Regions from separate parts of the Chishuiella sp. genome, predicted to be linked through region 1. Evidence: riboswitches for the same ligand, from Rfam matches in the RefSeq annotation. Region 1 holds a riboswitch; each other region holds the start of a gene.
The links. A riboswitch is a leader RNA that binds a small molecule or an ion and turns the genes downstream of it on or off. The one in region 1 is predicted to bind thiamine pyrophosphate.
Positions count from the first base shown of each region.

Region 1 (7,143 bases):
AAACATTATCTAGCTCAATCAAACTTGGATTACTAGAAACTAACATAGCAACTGCACCAGCTCCTTGTGTATACTCTCCTGTAGATTCAAGACCATATTTTGCATAATCTGCAGCTATTACAATTGCTTTTTGTGTAGGATTAGCACGAACAAAATCTAAACAATTATGTAAAGCATCAACTCCACCAACACAAGCAAAAGTCATATCAACAACATCTGTATGTTTAAAAGCTCTTTCTCCAAACTGTTCAGTAATTACATTTTCAACTAATTGCACAGCATAAGTTGCTGTTGGTTTAGCTCCGTCTAATGCACTTTCAGTTCCTAAATAAATTCTTCCAATTTCAGAAGGATTAAGATTATAGTCTTTAAAAAGTTGAAGTAAAGCATTTGCTGCAATCGTAGCTGTATCTTCGTGTACATCTAAAACAGCCATTTTTTTTAGCCCTAACCCTAATTCTAATTTTTCAGGTTCAATATTTCTTTTTTCAGCTAAATCTTTTATCGATAAATATATTTGCGGAACATAAATAGAAGCCGCTTCTATTCCAAATTTCATTATTTTATTTTTGTTTAAGCGAACTCCAAATTTAAGGTGTATTTTTAAAATAAACTCTATTAAAATAAAATACAATTTCAACTAGTTTAATTATTCTTAACTATCTAAAATAAAATAGTTTTTATTCTACAAAATTCTTATATTGTAATCAACAATCACTTAAATTTATTATTATGGCAAGAACATTCTACAAATCAATTAAAAACTCAATCAAATATTGGTGGATTTCTTTAATTATTGGATTATTATTTATTGGATTAGGTATTTACTGTTTTGCCTTTCCTGATACTTCTTATATAATTTTATCAACATTTTTTGCTATTTCATTTTTATTTTCTGGAGTCTCGGAAATTATATTTTCTATTTCTAATAAAGATGAAATTGATAGTTGGGGCTGGACTTTAGCTTATGGGATATTAACAACAGTTGTTGGTTTTATGCTAGTTGTAAATCCTATACTTAGTTTACAAGTATTTGCTTTCTATGTAGGTTTTTTATTTTTATTTCGTTCAATTTCTGGAATTAGTTATGCTTTCGATTTAAAAAATTATGGAGTAAAAGACTGGGGAATCTCTTTGTTTTTAGCAATATTAGGATTAATATTTTCTTTCATTCTATTATCGTCTCCACAACTTGCAGGATTAACAGCAGTAGCATGGGTAGGTTTAGCAATAATATCATCTGGTTTTTTTGCTATTTTCATTGCATTTCAATTAAAGAAATTAAAAGATTTACCAAAACATGCTTCTGAAGATTTAAAAAATCGTTACAATGAAATAAGAAAGGAAATTGAAGAATTTACTCAAAAAGATTAACAGTTACTTTAACAATTAATCAAACAACCTTTTTTATTATCTATGCATCTTATAGATAAATATAAAATCTTTACATTATGAAATTAACAAAGTTATTTAGTTTAATTATCTTATTATCATCTATGATTACTTTTGGACAAAAAAGTAAACAAAAAGAAATTGATATTTCTATGTACCCTAAAGCTGAAAAAGGATATGTACAAAAAGTAATATATTTAGAAACACTGGCAAAAGAAGATGATTATAATGTCGAATTATTTATTGGTAAATTAGAAGCTGTAGATAAATGTAATAATCACTTCTTATTAGGAAACTTAGAAGAAAAAACTATTGATGGGTGGGGATATAATTATTTTCAATTTGATTCTGAAGGTCAAATAGCAGGAACATTAATGGGATGTTCTGATAATAAAAAGATAGATAAAATTGTTTATGCTCAACCTGTAAAAACAAGATATAATAGTAAATTACCTATTGTAGTTTATATACCTAAAGGGTATTCTTTAGAATATAGAATCTGGAAAGCAGGTAACAAACTAATTATAGTAAAATAAATAAAAAAGATGAGAATTAATTCTCATCTTTTTTATTTTATCTATTATTCAACAGGTTGATAAACGCTTAATTGAAGTTTTTGCGATTCTGTATCTGTTGCTTCTTGTATAGTTTCTTGCAAAATTAAATATGAAGGATCTAATTGGTACATATAATATGTTTTTTTTGTACCATCACTCTGTGTCAATGTAATATTCCTTTTATCTGTACCAGTTAATTCATAAAGATATGTTCCATTTGTATCTGTCTCAACGCAATTACCATCTGTTGTTGCATAAGCTACTGAATAATAATTTTCTGGATCAGTAAAATCTAAAGTCGATTGTCTCTCACATGCTAAAAGTTTATCTGTTGTAGTAACATTATCTATAATTGTTCTTACCTCTTTTAATTGCCATTTGTGTGCACTTAATAACTGAGGTTGAGTAATAGCAAATGAGTTATCATCTTCACAAGAAAATATGATGAAAAATCCTAAAATAACTAGAAGTAACGAGTATAATCTTTTCATTATTAATATTAATAATTTTAAAATGTAAAAGTAATTATTTTGAATGATGTTTTAGTATTAGAATAAAAAAAAGCTGTTTCAAAATATGAAACAGCTTTTATAGTTATAATCGTACAGATATTCCTCCTAAAATATTAATTCCTGCTTGAGGAAAATAATACCCTCCACCATCATAATATCCATTTGATTCATATTTCACATCAAATAAATTATTAACTAATAGTGAGAATTCTATTTTTTTTAGATTTAACCAATTCGGGCTGTAACGAATTAATAGATCTGAAACTAAAAAACTAGATAATTTACCATCTGCAGGTTCTGTATTCGATAGATATTGTTCGCCTATATACTTATTTGTAAAATTAAGTAATAAATTCTTCGTTGGATAAACTTCAAAACCAAATGATGAAATTACATCTGGAGATAAAGCAATTTTTGTCGTTCCATATTTTTTAACAGAATAATTTCCATCATTATCCCAAGAACCTTCACTATAATCTTTATTTCTATTTTGACTTAAAGTTAAATTACCAAAAACATTTAATCTTTCCGGAAGAATAGCATAACTAGCATCTAATTCTATTCCTCGACGATAAGTCTTCGAATTTTTACGAATTGGTGTTCCTACATCGTTCAATTCTCCAGTTGGTACTAACTGATTTCTATAATCCATATAATATAGATTAGCACTCATAGAAAAACGCCCACTTTTTTTGTACCCTAATTCATAATCTTGTAAAAATTCTGATTTTGGTTTTTCATCATTCCTTGTTATACCACTATAATCTACTCGCAAAGGTTCTCGTTGAGAAATTCCATAAGATGCATAAAATACATTATTAGAATTAATTTTATAATTAACACCAGCTTTTGGATTTACAAAGTTGAATTTATCTGAAAATGGTCTAAAATCTTCCTGATCATTTTCTCCATTTTTTAAATATCTTGCTTCGTAACTTACATAACGATATTGTAAATCTCCAAATAATTCAAAATTTCCAATAGAATATAAAAGCTTTGCATAGGCAGCCAATTGTTTTTTTACTGCTCTATTATTATAATATTTAAAATCTTTATTATTCCAATCTGTATCCTTTACCCATAAAACATTACCATAATGATCTCCATCATATTCATTTCCAGACAAACCAAAGAAAACTTTAAAATCATTTAATTTTTGATTTTCTACATCTAAATTAAATCCATAAAAATCATTATCTAAATATTCTCTATTAATTAAATTTCTTTTATCAGATGATAAAAAATCTAATTTATAACGACTTAAATTTCTATTATTTTTATAGCTCTCGTAATATCCTTTACCTTTTCTATAATGGACTGTTAAATTAGATTTCCAATTACTACCAAAATCTTGTAACCATGATAAATAATAATGATTTTGAGTATAATTATCTGTATGATTTTTATAGAAACCTACAACTTCTCCATCTTCATTCTGTATTTCTCCCCCTGTGTTATATCTTCTATTATTTTTTAATGTTTCTCCATCAATACCATTCCAAGCTTGGTAAGTTTGTTCTCTACCAAACATATTCTGAAAACGAAACTTTGTTTTACTATTTACTTCGTACAACGCAGAAAAATTATATGAAATTAAATCTGACCAAGAACGATTAATATAACCATCTGAATTTATTTTGGAGAAACGTCCATCAATACTCAATTTATTGTTGAGAATCTTTCCTGTACCAGCTTGTACAGTATATTTTTGTGTATTAAAACTACCAAAAGATACATTTGCTTCAGCAAAAGGTATTGGAGAAGGATTTTGAGAATCAATATTAATACTTGCTCCAAAAGATGCCATTCCGTTAGATGAAGTCCCAACTCCTCTTTGTATAATCATAGAACTTGCAGAAGATACCATATCGGGCATATTTACCCAAAAAACACCTTGAGATTCTCCGTCATTTAATGATATTCCGTTTAATGTAACATTAATAGATTGCTCATTCAAACCACGAATTTTGATTGATGAATAACCAATTCCTGTTCCTGCATCAGAAGTTATAGAAACTGATGTAGCAGAATTAAGTAAAGTAGGGACATCTTGTCCTAAATTCTTTTTTTGTAAAAATCTTTCAGATAGTTTTTCAACTGTAATAGGTAGTTTTTCGGTAATAGAAACTTCTTGAAGATGAATATGATCTTCGTTTTGGATAGAATCTTTTTCTTGTGCATATAAAATTGATGCACCAAACATTGACAATAAAAAAATCGACCTTTTCATAAAATATAAATAAATAATTATGAAAGGAGCCATATTACATCTTTTAAAAATTAGCGCGCGAATGTAATTTGGTGAAGTACCATTTCCCTTGGCAGCATTATCCGCCCAGGTTCTTTGGGTGTAATCTCAGCCTCAATAAATCATTGAAGCACCCCTTTCGATTGAGCACCAAAGATAGAATTATTTTTTATTAATTAAAACTAATTCTATTTCATAGAAGAATTACTCAATTTTCAATTCTGCAACTATAGGGAAATGATCAGACTTAATATCTTTTCCTCTATAAAAATTAGTTACTTTAATATCTTTCGAAACCCAACATTGATCGATATTCGTTCTGAATAAAGGAATGAAAGCATTCCAAGAATTATTTAAACCAAAACCTGCACGAGCATCTTTCATTCTGTCTGATTGTACTAATTTAAAATTCGGAGAATAAACCGTTGAATTTAAATCACCGATTAAAATTATATTTTTATTTGGTAAATGATCAATTTCTTTTTTGATTAATTGATATTGTTTGTTTCTTCGTTCAAACCTTGCCTGATTTGGCAATGGAGGAACAGGATGAGTTGCTAAAATAGAAAGAGGTTTACCATTTATTTTCAATTCACCAATCAAAGATGGATGCATATCATTATCATAACTTCTTGTTATAATTGTATCAAAAGGAATTTTAGAATAAATAGCTATCCCAAAATTGTTATCTCTCACTTCTTCTTTAAAATATGGATATTCTTTTCTTACAAAATCTACATGTTTTTGCCAAGCTGGTGTCAATTCTTGTAAAACAAGAACATCACTATTCTCTGTTTTCAAATAGTCTTTTAAATACTGAAATTTATTATTATCAGAAAATATATTAATCGATATTATTTTGAAATTAGGATTTTCACCCTTTGAATTTTCACTAAAGTAAAAATTTTCTATATTTTGATAAATAATATATGGAAAGATGAAAATAGGAAATAAAAAGAGTATACTTTTTTTCTTCTCTTTTCTAATGGAATAATTAAAAATTAAACAAAAAATGAATGATAAAGCCAATGCATAGACCGAATATTGCACTAACATATCAAAAACAAAGTATTGATAAAAGCTTTTGCTTGCTAAATAAAAAATCGCAAATCCGAAAAATAAAATTTTACTCCACTTTGTTAACATCTCGTCAATATATTTTTATGAGAGACAAAAGTAGGAATTATATTATTTACTAACTTCGCGATATGATAAAAATAGGAATTTTAGGAGGAGGACAATTAGGTTATATGTTTTTGCAAAATGCATTACAATATCCATGTGAAATCAGCATCTTAGACCCTGCTGCTGACGCTCCGTGTGCACCTCATGCACACCACTTTGTACAAGGAGACTTTAAAGATTATGATACCGTTGTAAAATTTGGAGAAAACCTTGATGCCATTGGAATTGAAATTGAACATGTAAATGTAGATGCTTTACGTTACTTGAAATCTATTGGTAAAAAAGTGGTTCCAGATCCTGAAGCACTAGCTATTATACAAGATAAAGGTGTACAAAAAGAGTTTTATGTAAATAATAATATTCCTACTGCTCCTTATTTTGAATTAAATAATTGGGAAGATTTTAAAAATTTAGAAACTGTTACTTATCCCATTTTCCAAAAATCTAAAAAAGATGGTTATGATGGGAAAGGAGTTCAATTCTTAAAATCTGAAGCTGATTTATCAAAAATACTTCAAGCTCCTTCTATTTTTGAAACTCCTGCAGATTTAGATAGAGAAATTGCTGTGGTAACTGTTGCCGATCATTTAGGAAACATTGTTATTTATCCCACAGTAGAATTTGTAATGAATGAAGAATATAATTTATTGGATTATTTATTGATTCCTTCATCTTTATCAAAAGAAGTAACAGATAGAGCAGAAAAAATAGCAAGAGATGTTGTAAAAGGATTAAATTCTCCTGGAGTTTTTGCCGTTGAGATGTTTTTGAACAAAGACCAATCGATTTGGGTTAATGAAACTGCGTCTCGTGTTCATAATTCTGGACACTCTACAATAGAAGCTGCTTATTCTTCTCAATTCGACCAAATGTTACGAACTTTAATGGAATTACCTTTGGGTTCTACAAAATTATTCACCACTTCTGCTATGGTAAATTTGATTGGTGCAGAAAACCAAACTGGTTCAGCAGAAATACAAAATATAGAAAAGTTACTAGAAATACCTGGTACTTTTTTACATTGGTATGCTAAAGCTATAACAAAACCAGGTAGAAAAATGGGTCATGTAACTTTGGTGAATGATGATATTGAACAATTAAAACAAAACATAGAACAAGTAAATACAACTGTAAAGGTTGTTGCAAAAAAGTAAAATTATGGTTGGAATTATAATGGGAAGTGATAGCGATTTACCTATCATGAAACAAGCATCAGATTTATTAACAGAACTTAGTATACCATTCGAAT
Region 1 covers NZ_DAMCLZ010000003.1:221,484-228,626, reverse strand. The annotation lists gene RT575_RS05635 (hydroxymethylglutaryl-CoA synthase family protein) at 1-559, opposite strand, end outside; gene RT575_RS05630 (HdeD family acid-resistance protein) at 733-1,374, shown strand; gene RT575_RS05625 (ecotin family protein) at 1,452-1,928, shown strand; gene RT575_RS05620 (lipocalin family protein) at 1,973-2,440, opposite strand; gene RT575_RS05615 (TonB-dependent receptor domain-containing protein) at 2,544-4,691, opposite strand; TPP riboswitch at 4,759-4,857, opposite strand; gene RT575_RS05610 (endonuclease/exonuclease/phosphatase family protein) at 4,914-5,765, opposite strand; gene RT575_RS05605 (5-(carboxyamino)imidazole ribonucleotide synthase) at 5,918-7,048, shown strand; gene purE (5-(carboxyamino)imidazole ribonucleotide mutase) at 7,053-7,143, shown strand, end outside.

Region 2 (7,143 bases), on a different contig from region 1:
CCATCCACATGGCAAAGATTGTCCCTGTAATTAAAATAATTGTTGAAGGAAACCAAAACCAAAAATTGGTTGGAGGAATAACATAGATAGCGTATGACGAAGTTGGGTCATAAGGTAAAATCTGAGAAGTTATCAAAGTTAAATATGCAGGTGCTTGTACCAAGCATATACCTATTGTTAACCATCTTGTAATTTGATTTACTTTATTACGTCCACTTTCACCTTCTTTTTGTAGTTTTTGGATGTAAGGTACTGCTAATCCCATCAATTGTACAACAATTGAAGCAGAGATATAAGGCATAATTCCTAACGCAAATACGGAAGCTCTTTTAAAAGAACCTCCGGTAAAAGAGTTTAATAATCCTAAAATTCCTGAATTTGCATTTTCTTGGTCTGCAACAAAACGATTAACCTCGTTAATATCGACACCTGGAAGTGGAATATGAGAACCGAATCTATAAACCAACAATAGAAGGATAGTTACAAGTAACTTATCCTTCAATTCTTTTATGCTCCAGATATTTTTTATGGTCTGTATAAACCCTTTCATCTATAAAATATATTCTTAAGCGTTAACTAATTCTACTTTACCTCCTGCTTTCTCAACAGCCTCTTGAGCTGATTGAGTAAATTTATCTGCAGTAACATTAACTTTAGCTTTTAACTCTCCACGACCTAATATTTTAACTAAGTCATTTTTATGAGCTAAACCTAATTTAACTAATGTTTCTTTGTTTAAAGTATCTGTGATTTTGTTATCATCAACTAATTGTTGAATTGTATCCAAATTGATTCCTGTATACTCAACTCTGTTGAAGTTTGTGAAACCAAATTTAGGTAAACGTCTTTGTAAAGGCATTTGTCCACCTTCGAATCCGATTTTTCTTGAATAACCAGAACGAGATTTAGCACCTTTGTGTCCACGACCTGCTGTTAAACCGTTTCCACTACCTTCACCTCTACCTTTACGGAATTTATTTTTTACTGAACCAGCTGCTGGTTTTAAATTACTTAAATTCATTTTAATAATTTTTAAAGGTTAAAAGCGATTAAGCTCTTTCTACTACTACTAAGTGTTGAATTTTACGGATCATTCCTTCTATTTGAGGAGTAGATTCATGTTCAACTACTTGATTCAACTTTTTTAATCCTAAAGCAACTAATGTAGCTTTTTGAGATTTATCACGGTTGATAGCACTACGTGTTTGTTTTACTCTTACTTTGCTCATGATACTTTTTTTTAACCGTTGAAAACTTTAGTTATAGAAATACCTCTTTGACGTGCAATTGTTTCTACTGAACGTAAGCTTAATAAAGCACGGAAAGTAGCTTTTACTGCGTTATGAGGGTTAGAAGAACCTTTTGATTTAGATAATACATCATGTACACCTACAGACTCTAATACTGCACGTACAGTACCACCTGCGATCACCCCTGTACCTTTTGCTGCTGGACGGATGAATACTTGCGCACCACCGAAACGAGCTTCTTGCTCATGAGGAATTGTATTATTAAATAATGGTACACGAACTAAGTTTTTCTTAGCATCTTCGATAGCTTTAGCGATAGCAGAAGCAACATCTTTAGATTTACCTAATCCAAAACCTACTACTCCATTTCCATCTCCTACTACTACGATTGCAGAGAAACCAAATGCTCTACCTCCTTTTGTTACTTTAGTAACACGTTGTACTCCAACTAAACGATCTTTTAAATCTAAACCTGTTGGTTTTACTCTTTCTACGTTTTTAAATCCTAACATAATTTCTTTCTCTTTTTTAGAATTTTAATCCACCTTCTCTAGCTCCATCAGCTAAAGCTTTGATTCTACCATGATACACGAAACCGTTACGATCAAAAACTACAGTTTCAATTCCTTTTGCAACAGCTTTAGCAGCTAATGCTTTACCAACTGATGCAGAAACTTCAGATTTTGTACCTTCTACAGCAACACCTTTTTCACGAGATGATGCAGAAGCTAAAGTTACTCCATTGTTATCGTCAATAATTTGAGCGTAAATTTCTTTGTTAGAACGGTAAACTGATAAACGAGGTTTAGTTTCTGTTCCAAAAATATTTCGACGCACGCGTCTTTTTATTTTTTGTCTTTTTTCTACTTTAGATAATGCCATTTTTCAATGATTTTTATGCAGATTTACCTGCTTTTCTTCTAATAATTTCTCCTACGAATTTAATTCCTTTTCCTTTGTAAGGCTCTGGCTTACGGTAAGAACGAATTTTCGCTACGATCATTCCTAATAATTGATTATCATGAGATGATAATGTAATAATAGGGTTTTTACCTTTTTCTGTTAAAGTTTCAACTTTAATTTCAACAGGTAATTCAATAACGATATTGTGAGAGAAACCTAATGACAAATCTAATTTTTGTCCGTTGTTAGATGCTCTATAACCAACACCAACTAATTCTAATTGTTTTTTGAAACCTTCTGTTACACCAGTAATCATGTTATTGATTAATGAACGGTATAAACCATGTAAAGCTTTGTTATCTTTAGAATCGTTTGGACGAACTACAGTTAAAACTCCGTCTTCGATTTTTAAATCAAATCCTTCTTTTAACTCTCTTGTCATTGTAATGTTGTTACCTTTTACAGTAACTACGTTATCTTTAAATTCAACAGTTGCTGCAGCAGGGATGTTGATATGTGCGTGTCCTATTCTTGACATAATTTCTTAATTTTTTAAAAGATTAATAAACAAAACATAAAACTTCACCACCTACATTCTCTTGACGAGCTTGTTTATCTGTCATCACACCTTTAGAAGTTGAGATGATAGCAACACCTAAACCGTTTAATACACGAGGTAATTCTTTAGATCCTGCGTATTGACGTAAACCTGGAGTTGAAGCTCTTTTGATTTTACGGATAGCTGGCTCTTTAGTAACTTTGTCGTACTTTAAAGCGATTTTGATTGTTCCTTGAGGTTGATCTTGTCCTTCGAATTTGTAGTTCAAGATGTAACCTTGTTCAAATAAGATCTTAGTGATCTCTTTTTTAATTTTAGATGCAGGGATTTCCACTACTTTGTGTCCTGCCATCATTGCATTTCTAACGCGAGTTAGAAAATCTGAAATTGGATCTGTATACATAATATAATTCTATAGTATAGCGCCGAAACACTACTTTTAAAATTAAACTTTAAATCTAAATGCACTATGCATTTGGGTTGCAAATATATGGTATATTTTTTAATTACAAACTATTAATAATATTTATTTTTATTCAATCCCTTTTATACTACCGCAATAGCGATTGAAGTGGAAATCCTTTTTCCATAGAAAAAGATTGTAACAAAAAGCGCGGACCGAAGGTATTGTCATAATTATTTTGAGAAAATTTGTAAAATAGTAAGATATAGAATAATTATTATTCAACATTTTTAATAGACCTAGTTATTTTAATATATTTTATAAATTTTAGTCTCTATTTATTGATTTATAATATTTATATTTGGATTGGCTTTAGAGGTATTCTGTGAAGAATTGAGAAATACTCTTAGAACCTGATTCAGTTCATACTGACGTAGGGAAAAGCAATATGTCTTTTTATTAATTATATTTTTTATATAATTCTCCTCTTTGGCCATTAATTTTTTTAAATATAAATTAATGGAAAATCAAATTATTGAAAACTTGCTGTTCGTTCGCAAGAAAAATCCCTTAGTACATAACATTACAAATTTTGTAGTTATGAACAATTCAGCCAATGCTCTTTTGGCTATTGGTGCTTCACCTGCAATGGCTCATGCTCATAAAGAAGTCAAAAACTTAGTAGAAATTGCAAATTCTGTCGTTATAAATATCGGGACAATTGACGAGTATTGGGCAGAAAGTAAATTAATCGCGGCTAAAAAAGCGAATAAAATTAATAAACCTTGGATTTTAGATCCTGTTGCTGCCGGAATTTCATCATTCAGAAATGATGTTCTTAAAGAATTATTAACTTATCGTCCTACTGTAATTAGAGGAAATGCCTCGGAAATTATGGCATTAGATTCTTTTGATAGCATACAAGGAAAAGGTGCTGATAGTGTTCATCAGAGCATTCAAGCAATTAATGCTGCAAAAAATATAAATCAAAAAACAGGAGCAATTATTTGTATCTCGGGCGTTTCAGATTTTGTTGTTTCGAATGATGAAATTTACGAAATAAAAAACGGACACGAAATGATGACCAAAGTTACAGGTTTGGGCTGTTCGGCAACCGCAGTAATTGGTGCTTTTATTGGGCTTAATGAAAATTCATTTATAGAAGCTCTTAGTGGCATGTCACTTTTTAGTTTAGCCGGAGAGTTAGCACAACTGAGAAGCACTGGACCTGGAAGCTTACAAACAAATTTATTAGATTGTCTATATCATCTTTCTGAAAATGATATAAAAAAACACTTAAAAATCAATAAATATGAAGATTAATCCTAATTTTCCTTATCCGTTGTATTTAGTAATTTCAGAAAAAGATTGTACACACTTACCTTGGTTAGAAGTTGCTGAACAAGCTATTTTAGGCGGAGTTGACATTATACAGTTAAGAGAAAAAGATTCTAATTTCGATACATTTTTACAAAAAGCCAATGATTTAAAAAAGTTAACAAATCATTACAACATACCTCTAATAATCAACGATTCTGTAGAAATTGCAATAGAAATAAAAAGTTTTGGAATACATGTTGGGCAAACCGATCACAAACCTTCAGAAATTAATAAAAACCCAAAAGCTCCTAAAACTATTGGTTGGTCAATTGAAACCATAGATCAACTAATTCCAGAAGAATTGGAATTTGTACAACACTTGGGAGTAGGAATCTATCCTACTCCAACAAAAACAAACTCTCTTTCGCAATGGGATTTAGACGGTTTACAATTTTTAAAATCTAAAACAGACAAACCACTAATTGCAATTGGCGGAATTAATAAAGGAAATATTGCTCAAGTTATACAAGCAGGTGCTGATAGTATTGCTGTTGTTTCTGCTATTTGTGCAAGCAAAAATCCTCTAAAATCTGCTCAACAATTAAAACAAATTATCCATGAAAACAGTTATTCATAAACCTATAAGTGTTCTTAGTATTGCTGGTTTCGACGGAAGTGGTGGTGCAGGAATACAAGCCGATACAAAAACTATTTCTGCACATGGTTGTTATGCAACCAATGTATTAACAGCATTACCTATACAAAATACTACTGGAGTAAAAAATATTTATGAACTACCAGCAAATGCAATACGCGAACAAATAAAATCTATTCTAGATGATATATATCCCGATGCTATAAAAATTGGAATGGTACATAGTATAGAATTAGTAGAAATTATTGCTGATGAACTGAAACATTATAACGGTCCTATTGTTTTTGACCCTGTTATGGTTTCTACAAGTGGACATCAATTAATAAAAGATGATACTATACTAGCATGTATAGAAAATTTATTTCCTATAGCAACCATTATTACTCCAAACCTAAACGAAGCTAGTATTTTAGTCAATGAAACAATAAACACAACTGAACTAATGTTAATTGCCGGAGAAAAAATACTGAACCTCAATTGTAAAAATGTTCTAATAAAGGGTGGACATTTAGAACAAAAGGAATTAATAAGTTACTTATTTCAGCAAAACAAGTCAACTACTACATTTACTTCTACAAAAATAATTACCAAAAACACACATGGTTCTGGTTGTACTCTATCATCAGCAATTGCTTCCAACCTTGCCATAGGACATCCACTTAAAGAAAGTGTAAAACTTGCACAAGAGTATGTAGAACAAGCTATATATGGAAGCAAAGATTTAATCATAGGTAAAGGCAATGGACCATTAAACCATCTATTCAACCCTCAAAAATTAAAAACAAATGAAATTTACAACTGAAGCTTGGGAGCAAATAACTCCAATTTATAATGATATTCTAGTAATGCCGTTTATTACCGAATTGCAAAACGGAAAATTACCAATAGAAAAATTTCAATACTATATGATGCAGGATGCAAAATATCTGGAACATTTTGGTAGAGTGTTAGCAGCTATTGGTTCCAAGTTAGAAGATAATCAGCAAGCGATAGATTTTTTTGATTTTGGAAAAAATGCTCTTATTGTAGAACGTGCCTTACACGAATATTATTTTGAACTTTTTGGTCTAGAAAAAAATCTGAAAATAGAAATAGAACCTATATGCCATCACTATACCCATTTCCTAAAAAGTACATTTGCTTTTGATTCTATAGAGGTTGCAGTGGCATCTATTTTACCATGTTTTTGGATTTATAAAAAAGTCGGTGATGAAATTTTAAAAAATCAAACAGAAAATAATAATCCCTACAACAAATGGATAGAAACATATAGTGGCGAAGAGTTCGCTGATGGAGTAACCAAAGCAATAAATTATGTAGATATCATTGCTGAAAAAACTACAACTACAGTTCGTACACAAATGCTAGAAGCCTTTACAAAAGCAAGTGAATTAGAATTCCTATTTTGGAATGCAGCATACAATACAATTACATGGAAAAGATAAAAGCTGTATTTTTTGATTTTGACGGCGTTATTGTCGACAGTTTATCATTTTGGGAAAATTTATTCAACAAAGTGATAAAAACATATCAATTAGACGTTACACCATTGTTGAAAAATGATGGAATTAATTTCACTACTCATGAAGCTATTGAAATAATGTTACAACATCAACAACGTTTTACAAAACATTTATACCAAGACATTATACACTGGACAGAAAAATTCTATACCGATAATTTTCATGACCATATAAAACTAAACGAACAAGCAATAGATGTATTAAAAACATTAAAATCGAATCATATTCAAATCATTCTTGTTTCCAATTCATCTAGACAGCAGATTGATTATGCATTTCAAGAATTTAATCTATCCAACTATTTTGATGATACTATATCAGCCGACGATGTAAAAAAAGGAAAACCAAATCCAGAGGGTTATCTGAAAGCATTAGAAAAAACAAACCGACTGAAAAATGAAGTTATAATAATAGAAGATTCTACAACTGGAATACAAACTGCAAAAAATGCAGGAATAAATTGTTTGATTTATAAAAATGAAAATTATGTAAATGAAAAAAATTATATTGATAATCTTAACGATATCTAT
Region 2 covers NZ_DAMCLZ010000025.1:1,158-8,300, forward strand. The annotation lists gene secY (preprotein translocase subunit SecY) at 1-550, opposite strand, end outside; gene rplO (50S ribosomal protein L15) at 566-1,021, opposite strand; gene rpmD (50S ribosomal protein L30) at 1,050-1,229, opposite strand; gene rpsE (30S ribosomal protein S5) at 1,241-1,762, opposite strand; gene rplR (50S ribosomal protein L18) at 1,779-2,132, opposite strand; gene rplF (50S ribosomal protein L6) at 2,146-2,691, opposite strand; gene rpsH (30S ribosomal protein S8) at 2,714-3,115, opposite strand; TPP riboswitch at 3,480-3,572, shown strand; gene thiM (hydroxyethylthiazole kinase) at 3,635-4,438, shown strand; gene thiE (thiamine phosphate synthase) at 4,428-5,072, shown strand; gene thiD (bifunctional hydroxymethylpyrimidine kinase/phosphomethylpyrimidine kinase) at 5,053-5,892, shown strand; gene tenA (thiaminase II) at 5,876-6,535, shown strand; gene RT575_RS15370 (HAD family phosphatase) at 6,523-7,143, shown strand, end outside.
Region 2: another riboswitch for thiamine pyrophosphate. It lies ahead of thiM (hydroxyethylthiazole kinase); the one in region 1 lies ahead of RT575_RS05615 (TonB-dependent receptor domain-containing protein).

Region 3 (7,143 bases), on a different contig from region 1:
TAATCGAATTTAATTCACTTTGATTGTGTAATGTAATTTGTTTTAAATCATTGAAATTATCCTTATCAGGTGAATAAGAATGGTATCTAACACCATTATTAATTTTATCAAAAAATAATTCTTTATTAAAATGAGAAAAGTCAATTGTATTAATTCTTATAAAATTATCATCATAATCAATATATTTAGCTTTTTCTTTTATCTTTGATAGAACATGCTCTTCAAAACCTGTGATATTGATTTTCTTATTTTCAATTTCTATATTTACAGATTTAATAATGTCATCTATCAACCATTTCATAAAGTCCCCATACAAGGTAGGCAAACCAATACCTTTATCAAATCCATTCCCGATAAGTATAACTCTATTCATATTTTCATTTAAGGTTACTTGTTATATTTCAAAGATACTTATATTATTAAACTTAACCGAATACCTTTTTCTGTTTTTAAAGTGTTATAAATGAATTAATTGTGTTTTTGTTTTGTTAAAAAAAAGATAGTTTTTATAAAAATAACCACGATGAGATTCGAACTCATACTGTCAGAACCGGAATCTGATATTCTATCCAATTAAATTACGCGGCTAATAAAAAGAGAGTAAATGTAATTGATTTTAATTTTAGATTTAATATATAGTTGTTAAAATAGTTAGTTATATTGTTTTTCTAAAATTTTTATGTTGCGTTGCTGTAAAGTAATCACGGAAAATTTGATTAATTTCGTCATTGATTTTTGAAGCTTTAATTCCTAAATGTGGATAGATATCAATAATATATTTAGTTATAGTTTCTACTGTTATTTCTCCGAATGTATGAATTTCATTTTCTAATTCTTTAGATATCTTTCTATTATTTAAAAGTTTATTTTCAATTATTGATGCATATTTATCAATTTGAAAAGTACTATTTTCTATAAGTTTTTTTAATTTTATTTGTACTTGATAATTAATTATTTCTAAACTTTTTTCTAGGAAATGATTAGCCATTCCAATATAATTAACTAATAAAGTTAAATCAGCAAAAATGGAAAAAGGAACTTTCTCAATTAAATCTTTAGAATAAAAATTATTATAAATAAAACTGTAATCTTTATTTATTTTTTGATTATTAACTTCGAAACTATGAGAAGCAGTTGCTACCATTCCCATTGATTTCCATGTAGAAATAGGGGTAACTTGTGATTTGTCTAAAATAAATGACAAAAATACATTGTTACCATCTTCATCTATAATTTCTTTTCCTTGTTTTGTGATTTTTGCATTTAAAGTATAATGTGTAAGATAAGGAGCTCCTGTAGCGTAATGCCATAAACCATTTATGGTATAATAATCACCATTTACTTCTGCTGTACCACCTAACATACCGCTTCCACCAAAACAAGTTTTTTTATTATAGAATAATTCTTTTGCAATACTTGGTTTTAAGTTTCTTGAAAAATAATTTGCACCACTGCATAAAGTCACAAACCATCCAAGACTTCCGTCTATTTGTGCAATTTTTAGTAATTTTTTTAAACCTTCATTAAAATTTAATCCTAAACCTCCATATTCTTTAGGAACCCAAATTTGTAACCATTTTTCATTGTTAATTAATTCTAATATTGATTCATTGAAAAACTGATTATTTAGTAATTCTTTGCGAAGTAAATTAATATTATGCATGTGTATTTTTTATAATTTTCTTCCAATTCATATAACCAGAAATTGCAATACAGAATAAAATAAAAGAAAGTATTGCATATAAATAAAGGTTTTTATGTATCATTAATGGGATAGAAATGATGTTACTTATATTTAGTAATATCCAATTTTCTAATTTTCTTTTAGCCATTAGCCACATTCCAGCCCATGCAAATGCACTTACAATAGAATCCCAGATAGGCACATCAGAATCTGTATAATGTGTTAATGCTAAGTAAAAAATAACAAAACTAAATAATACAATTATAATAACAGTTAACCATTCTTTTTTATCGGTTTTTGTTATTTGAATTTCATGTTTTTTCTTACCATATTTCCAATATAGCCAGCCATAAATACTCATTACTAAATAATAAATATTTAGAGTGAATTCTGCATATAATTTAGAATTGAACATAACAAATAAAGTGAGTAATATACCAGCAATACCAAATAAATAATTTTTTGAATTGTTATATCTAGCTAAAATTACTTGAAAAATTGAAAAAATAACGCCTAACCATTCTTGCCAAGACGTTTGTGTTAAAATATCCATCATCATTATTATTTTATTTGATGAGGAGACAGAAGTTATTACTAACATCAATCCCTCCGCCAGCATTATCTGGATCAGGTGTAGAACATATAGATGTTCTTGGGTATATTCTCAGCCAAAATTAGCACCCCAATTATTTCCCAAAGATGAAAAGTTTTTTGGAATTAAACAATAAAAAAAGGATTGAATTTTTTGAATTCAATCCTTTATATAAAAATTATAATTTATTATTTCCAAATATATTTATCACCAAGTGTAATTGTTGATTTAACAGCATATTCTCCATTATCTTTTTTCTCTACGATAACTAAAGTAGGATAATATTCTCCAGATGGTAATATTTTAGTTAATCTTGTTTTAAATATTGGTGATTCAATTTCTGAATAACCAGTTATTTTAGGCAGATTTAAATTAACCAATTCGTAACCATTTATTGTTTTAAAGTCATTAATAACATCTTTAGAAAAATATACTAATAATTTTAAATCATTAGTAGGTTTAAAATCTGTATTAATAATTCGATTATCATCACCTTTTATAGTTACTAATAAGTTTTCGAAATCAACAGATAATTCCCAAATACCTTTAAAAATTAAACTTTTATTAGTATTTATTAAATCCATAGAACTTTCAACAGTTGTATAATCATCAAAAAGTTTTGGATCAGAATAATTAGTACCTACAACTGTATTATTAGAAGGTGTAGTTACGGTACTTGCATCTCCGTTTATAGCAACAATATTATTTTCAGCTCTATTGATTAATATTTTGTTATTTTCTAAACTTATTTTATCATCTAAAATTTTATAATTCAAAATTTTGTTACTTTCCTTATCTTTTAATACGATAAGTGGTGAATAATTATCATTTTTTAGATTTTTAACATCTGAATTATTAAAAGATATAAATATATTATTAAAACTAGTTCCTTTTCCTTCTAATTTACCTAGAATAACATCTTTACCTATTTCATTATCTAAATTATTTAAATTTAAATTAGAGTTCGTTGGTATAAAGTATAAATTTAAAAATAATGTATTACTTGTTTTTTTTGATTTGTTTGTAATTTTATTTCCTGTTATAATAAAATTACTATCAGAAGTACTTGAAATTTTCCAATCACCATCAAAGGTGTATGTATTATTTGTTGGTATTGAGACTTTATTAATACTAATACTATCTCGTTGTGCAAATGTATAACTACTTGTTAGTACGCTTACAGTTAGAATTAATTTTGTAAAAATGTTCATAGGTTTTAATTTATTGTCACCTACAAAAATAAGAATATTTCTATAATAAAACATTTAATAGGTTTCATTTTTAATGATTTATAAAAAAAATAATTATTTTTGCCCTTTAATTGCTTAAGAAATAATAATGATTTTACAGCCAAAAGATACAGATCAGTTTGATAGTTTTATTCATAAAGATTCAACAAAATTTGATGAGATTACTGTATTTGATAGAAATAATTTAGCGCCTGTTTCAATAAATAATAAATTTGGATTGATTGATTTACAGGGAAATGTAATACTTCCCTTAGAATATGATAATCTTGTTTTGACGACTGTAAATGCTTACAGTGTAAAAAAGAATGATAAGTGGGGATTTGTAACCAAAAATAGTCAAGTATTAATTCCATTTGATTATGAATTGACTAGTGATTTTATTGAAAATATATGTGCAGTTAAAAGAAATGGAAAATGGGGATTTATTGATTTACTTAATCAAGAAGTTATTCCATTTGATTATGATGGTTGTACAGATTTTAAAGCTGGTTTTGCTGGAGTAGAAAAGAATGGAAAGTGGGGATTGATAAATAAAAAAAATGAATTAATTATTGATTTTAAATATGAATATTTAACTCCAGTAGATAGTAATTTTGTGACTTTTGGTGTAGCTACTTCTAAAAAAGTAGATAGAATAGATATATTAGCATATTTTCCTTATTTTTTATCAAAAGATAACTATTTAATACATTTCGGATTATTGTCCTTTGATGATAAAGTTATTTTAGATGCTGTTTCTGAATTACCTATTTTAGAAAGCTTTGAGAATAGTCCTGTTGTAAGACAAAATTATAGATTAGGTTATATGAAAAATGGGCAAGAATTTATAAAATTTGACCAATTTACTATAGACCCTTATGAAGAAAAAATTTTAAAACAAATAGGAGTGATGAACTAATTGAAATAAAAAAAAACAACTTTAGATTTCTAAAGTTGTTTTTTATTATTATAATATTTTTTATTTTACTCACTTCGTCTATTTCCCATTGCTAACATTACAAAGTATAATAATTGAGCAAGAGATCCTATTGCAGCTACAACATATGTTCTAGCAGCCCATTTTAAAGAATCTTTAGCACCATCATATTCATTAGGTAAAAGCATATTTTTATTTTTTAACCATGCTAAAGCTCTATTTGATGCATCATATTCAACAGGTAATGTTACAAATGCAAAAATAGTTGTTAGAGCAAAAAGAAAAATTCCAATCCATAATAGAGTTGAGTTATTTGAAGAAGCCATAACAACCAAACCTAACATTAAAATCCATTGGTTCATTCTTGAAGCAAAGCTTACAACAGGAACCATTTTTGATCTAAATTCTAACATATTATATCCCACAGCATGCTGTACAGCATGTCCGCATTCATGAGCTGCAACAGCTGCAGCAGCGGCATTACGTTCGTGATATACAACTTCAGATAAATTAACTGTTTTATTTTCAGGATTATAATGGTCAGTTAATTGTCCTGGTGTAGAAATAACTTTAACATCAGTAATACCGTTATCATAAAGCATTCTTTCTGCTATTTCTCTTCCAGACATTCCGTTAGCTAAATGTACTTTAGAATAATATTTGAATTTACTTTGTAATTGGTTTCCTACAAACCAACTAATTAACATGAAAAGACCAATAATAATGTAATAACCTGTCATTTATAATATTTTTATTTTAATATCTTCCTATGTTTTTTCAAAAAGTATTCCAATACTTTATATCAGCCAAAAATTGCAAATTTTATAAAAATTATGTCATATATAGACAAAAAAAACTGACCTAAATTTTATCATTTAGGTCAGCTAGTAATTAGTAAATAGGTAGTAAGAAAAATTATTTAGAAAAACTATAAGTTTTATCTTTCATGAATTGTAAACTTTTAACAGCAAGATCCTCTGCGTTATATGGTGAATTTTGCCATAATGAAACGGCACTTGACATTCCTTTTACTTGTGAAGTGAAGTTTTCTAAAACAAGATTTCCTTTAAAATTAATTTTGCTTAGAGCATTAAATAATTCATCCCAATTTATAGTTCCTTCACCTAGCATACCTCTATGAGATTCTGTCATGTGAATATGTTTTAATTTATCACCAGCAAGTAAAATTGGATCACGGAAGTTATTTTCTTCAATATTCATATGAAAGGTATCTAAATGTAAAAATAAATTATCACAATTAGTTTCATTGATTAGATCCAATACATTTTTTGCTGTATTACAAACATATGATTCATATCGATTTATAGGTTCTATAGCTATAGAAATTCCATATTGAGAAGCGAGACTTGAAGCTTCTTGCCAAACTTCTATAATTGTGCTTTTTTCTTGTTCTGTAATCGTATTCCCAGAAAAATAACCTAATCCACTATGTAATACACCTCCTAAAAAATCAGTTTCTAAAGTTGCTGTATGTATTATAGCTTTTTTTATCAATGCTAAACTTTCTTTAGGATATTTAGGTATATGTGCATTAGCTGGTAAATTAAATGAACAAACGACATCTAAATTATGTTTTTTAAGTTCTTTTTTTACTTCTGTTGCTTCAAATTCTTGATAGGGAGGAAGTAAAATTTCTAATAAATCAAATTGATGTTTAGCAGTTTGCTCTATAGCATATTTTCCTGAGTTTAATTCCCAATTAGGTAAAACCCATGACAATAATGAACATCCAAATTTTATATCATTCATAGTTTAATCGTTTAATCAATTATTAATTTGATTTAGGTTTATATAATTTTAAAGCGAAAAGTAAAATTACAATATAGCATATTATTGGTAAATAATAAGAATGAGCAACATTTGTTTCAGCTATTTTTCCCATAAATTGAGGGAAAATAGCACCTCCAAATAAAGCCATTACCAAGAAAGATGATGCTTGATGTACTTTGTTTCCTAGATTTTTTAATCCCAAACTAAAAATTGTTGGATACATCACACTTAAAAAGAAATTTAAAGATATAAGAGATATAAATGAAATCATTCCTAAATCTTGTGCTACTACTAAGCAAAGAATAACATTGCATAAAGTAAAAATTGCTAAAAGAATATTAGGTTTAATGAATTTCATTAAATAAGTTCCAACAAATCTGCCTATCATCATTAATCCTAAACTTAAAGAGAAATAGTAAGATGCTGTTGTTTCAGTGTAATGCATTCTTTCTACAGCATAGTTTATAAAATAAGCCCATGTACCTGCTTGCGCTCCAATATTAAAAAATTGGGCAATTACAGCGTAAACAAAATGTTTTTGTTTGTATAATGGAATATTGTGATTTTTATCTTTAGAATTTTCTTCTTCTGCATGTGGGTCGTTTAAATTAGGTACTTTAATCAAAGAAAAAACAATGAAGTAAAATAAAATAAAAACAGCTATACATGTATAAAGGATTTTAACAGATTCTAAACCATCTCCAGTTTCATTAAAAATAAAAAAACCTCCCAATAAAGGACCTAATATAGCTCCCAATCCATTGAATCCTTGAGCGAAGTTTACTCGTTGGTCACTTGTTTTCTCATTACCAAGAGCTGCCACAAAAGGATGAGCCACTGTTTCTAAAGTAGCTAAACCTGCAGCTAATACAAATAATGCTATTCTAAATAAATTAAAAGATAAATAGTT
Region 3 covers NZ_DAMCLZ010000018.1:8,488-15,630, forward strand. The annotation lists gene RT575_RS14300 (AbiH family protein) at 1-373, opposite strand, end outside; tRNA gene RT575_RS14305 (tRNA-Arg) at 516-588, opposite strand; gene RT575_RS14310 (hypothetical protein) at 656-1,663, opposite strand; gene pnuC (nicotinamide riboside transporter PnuC) at 1,656-2,243, opposite strand; TPP riboswitch at 2,272-2,379, opposite strand; gene RT575_RS14320 (hypothetical protein) at 2,465-3,487, opposite strand; gene RT575_RS14325 (WG repeat-containing protein) at 3,615-4,424, shown strand; gene RT575_RS14330 (zinc metallopeptidase) at 4,490-5,182, opposite strand; gene RT575_RS14335 (sugar phosphate isomerase/epimerase family protein) at 5,358-6,212, opposite strand; gene RT575_RS14340 (sugar MFS transporter) at 6,235-7,143, opposite strand, start outside.
Region 3: another riboswitch for thiamine pyrophosphate. It lies ahead of pnuC (nicotinamide riboside transporter PnuC); the one in region 1 lies ahead of RT575_RS05615 (TonB-dependent receptor domain-containing protein).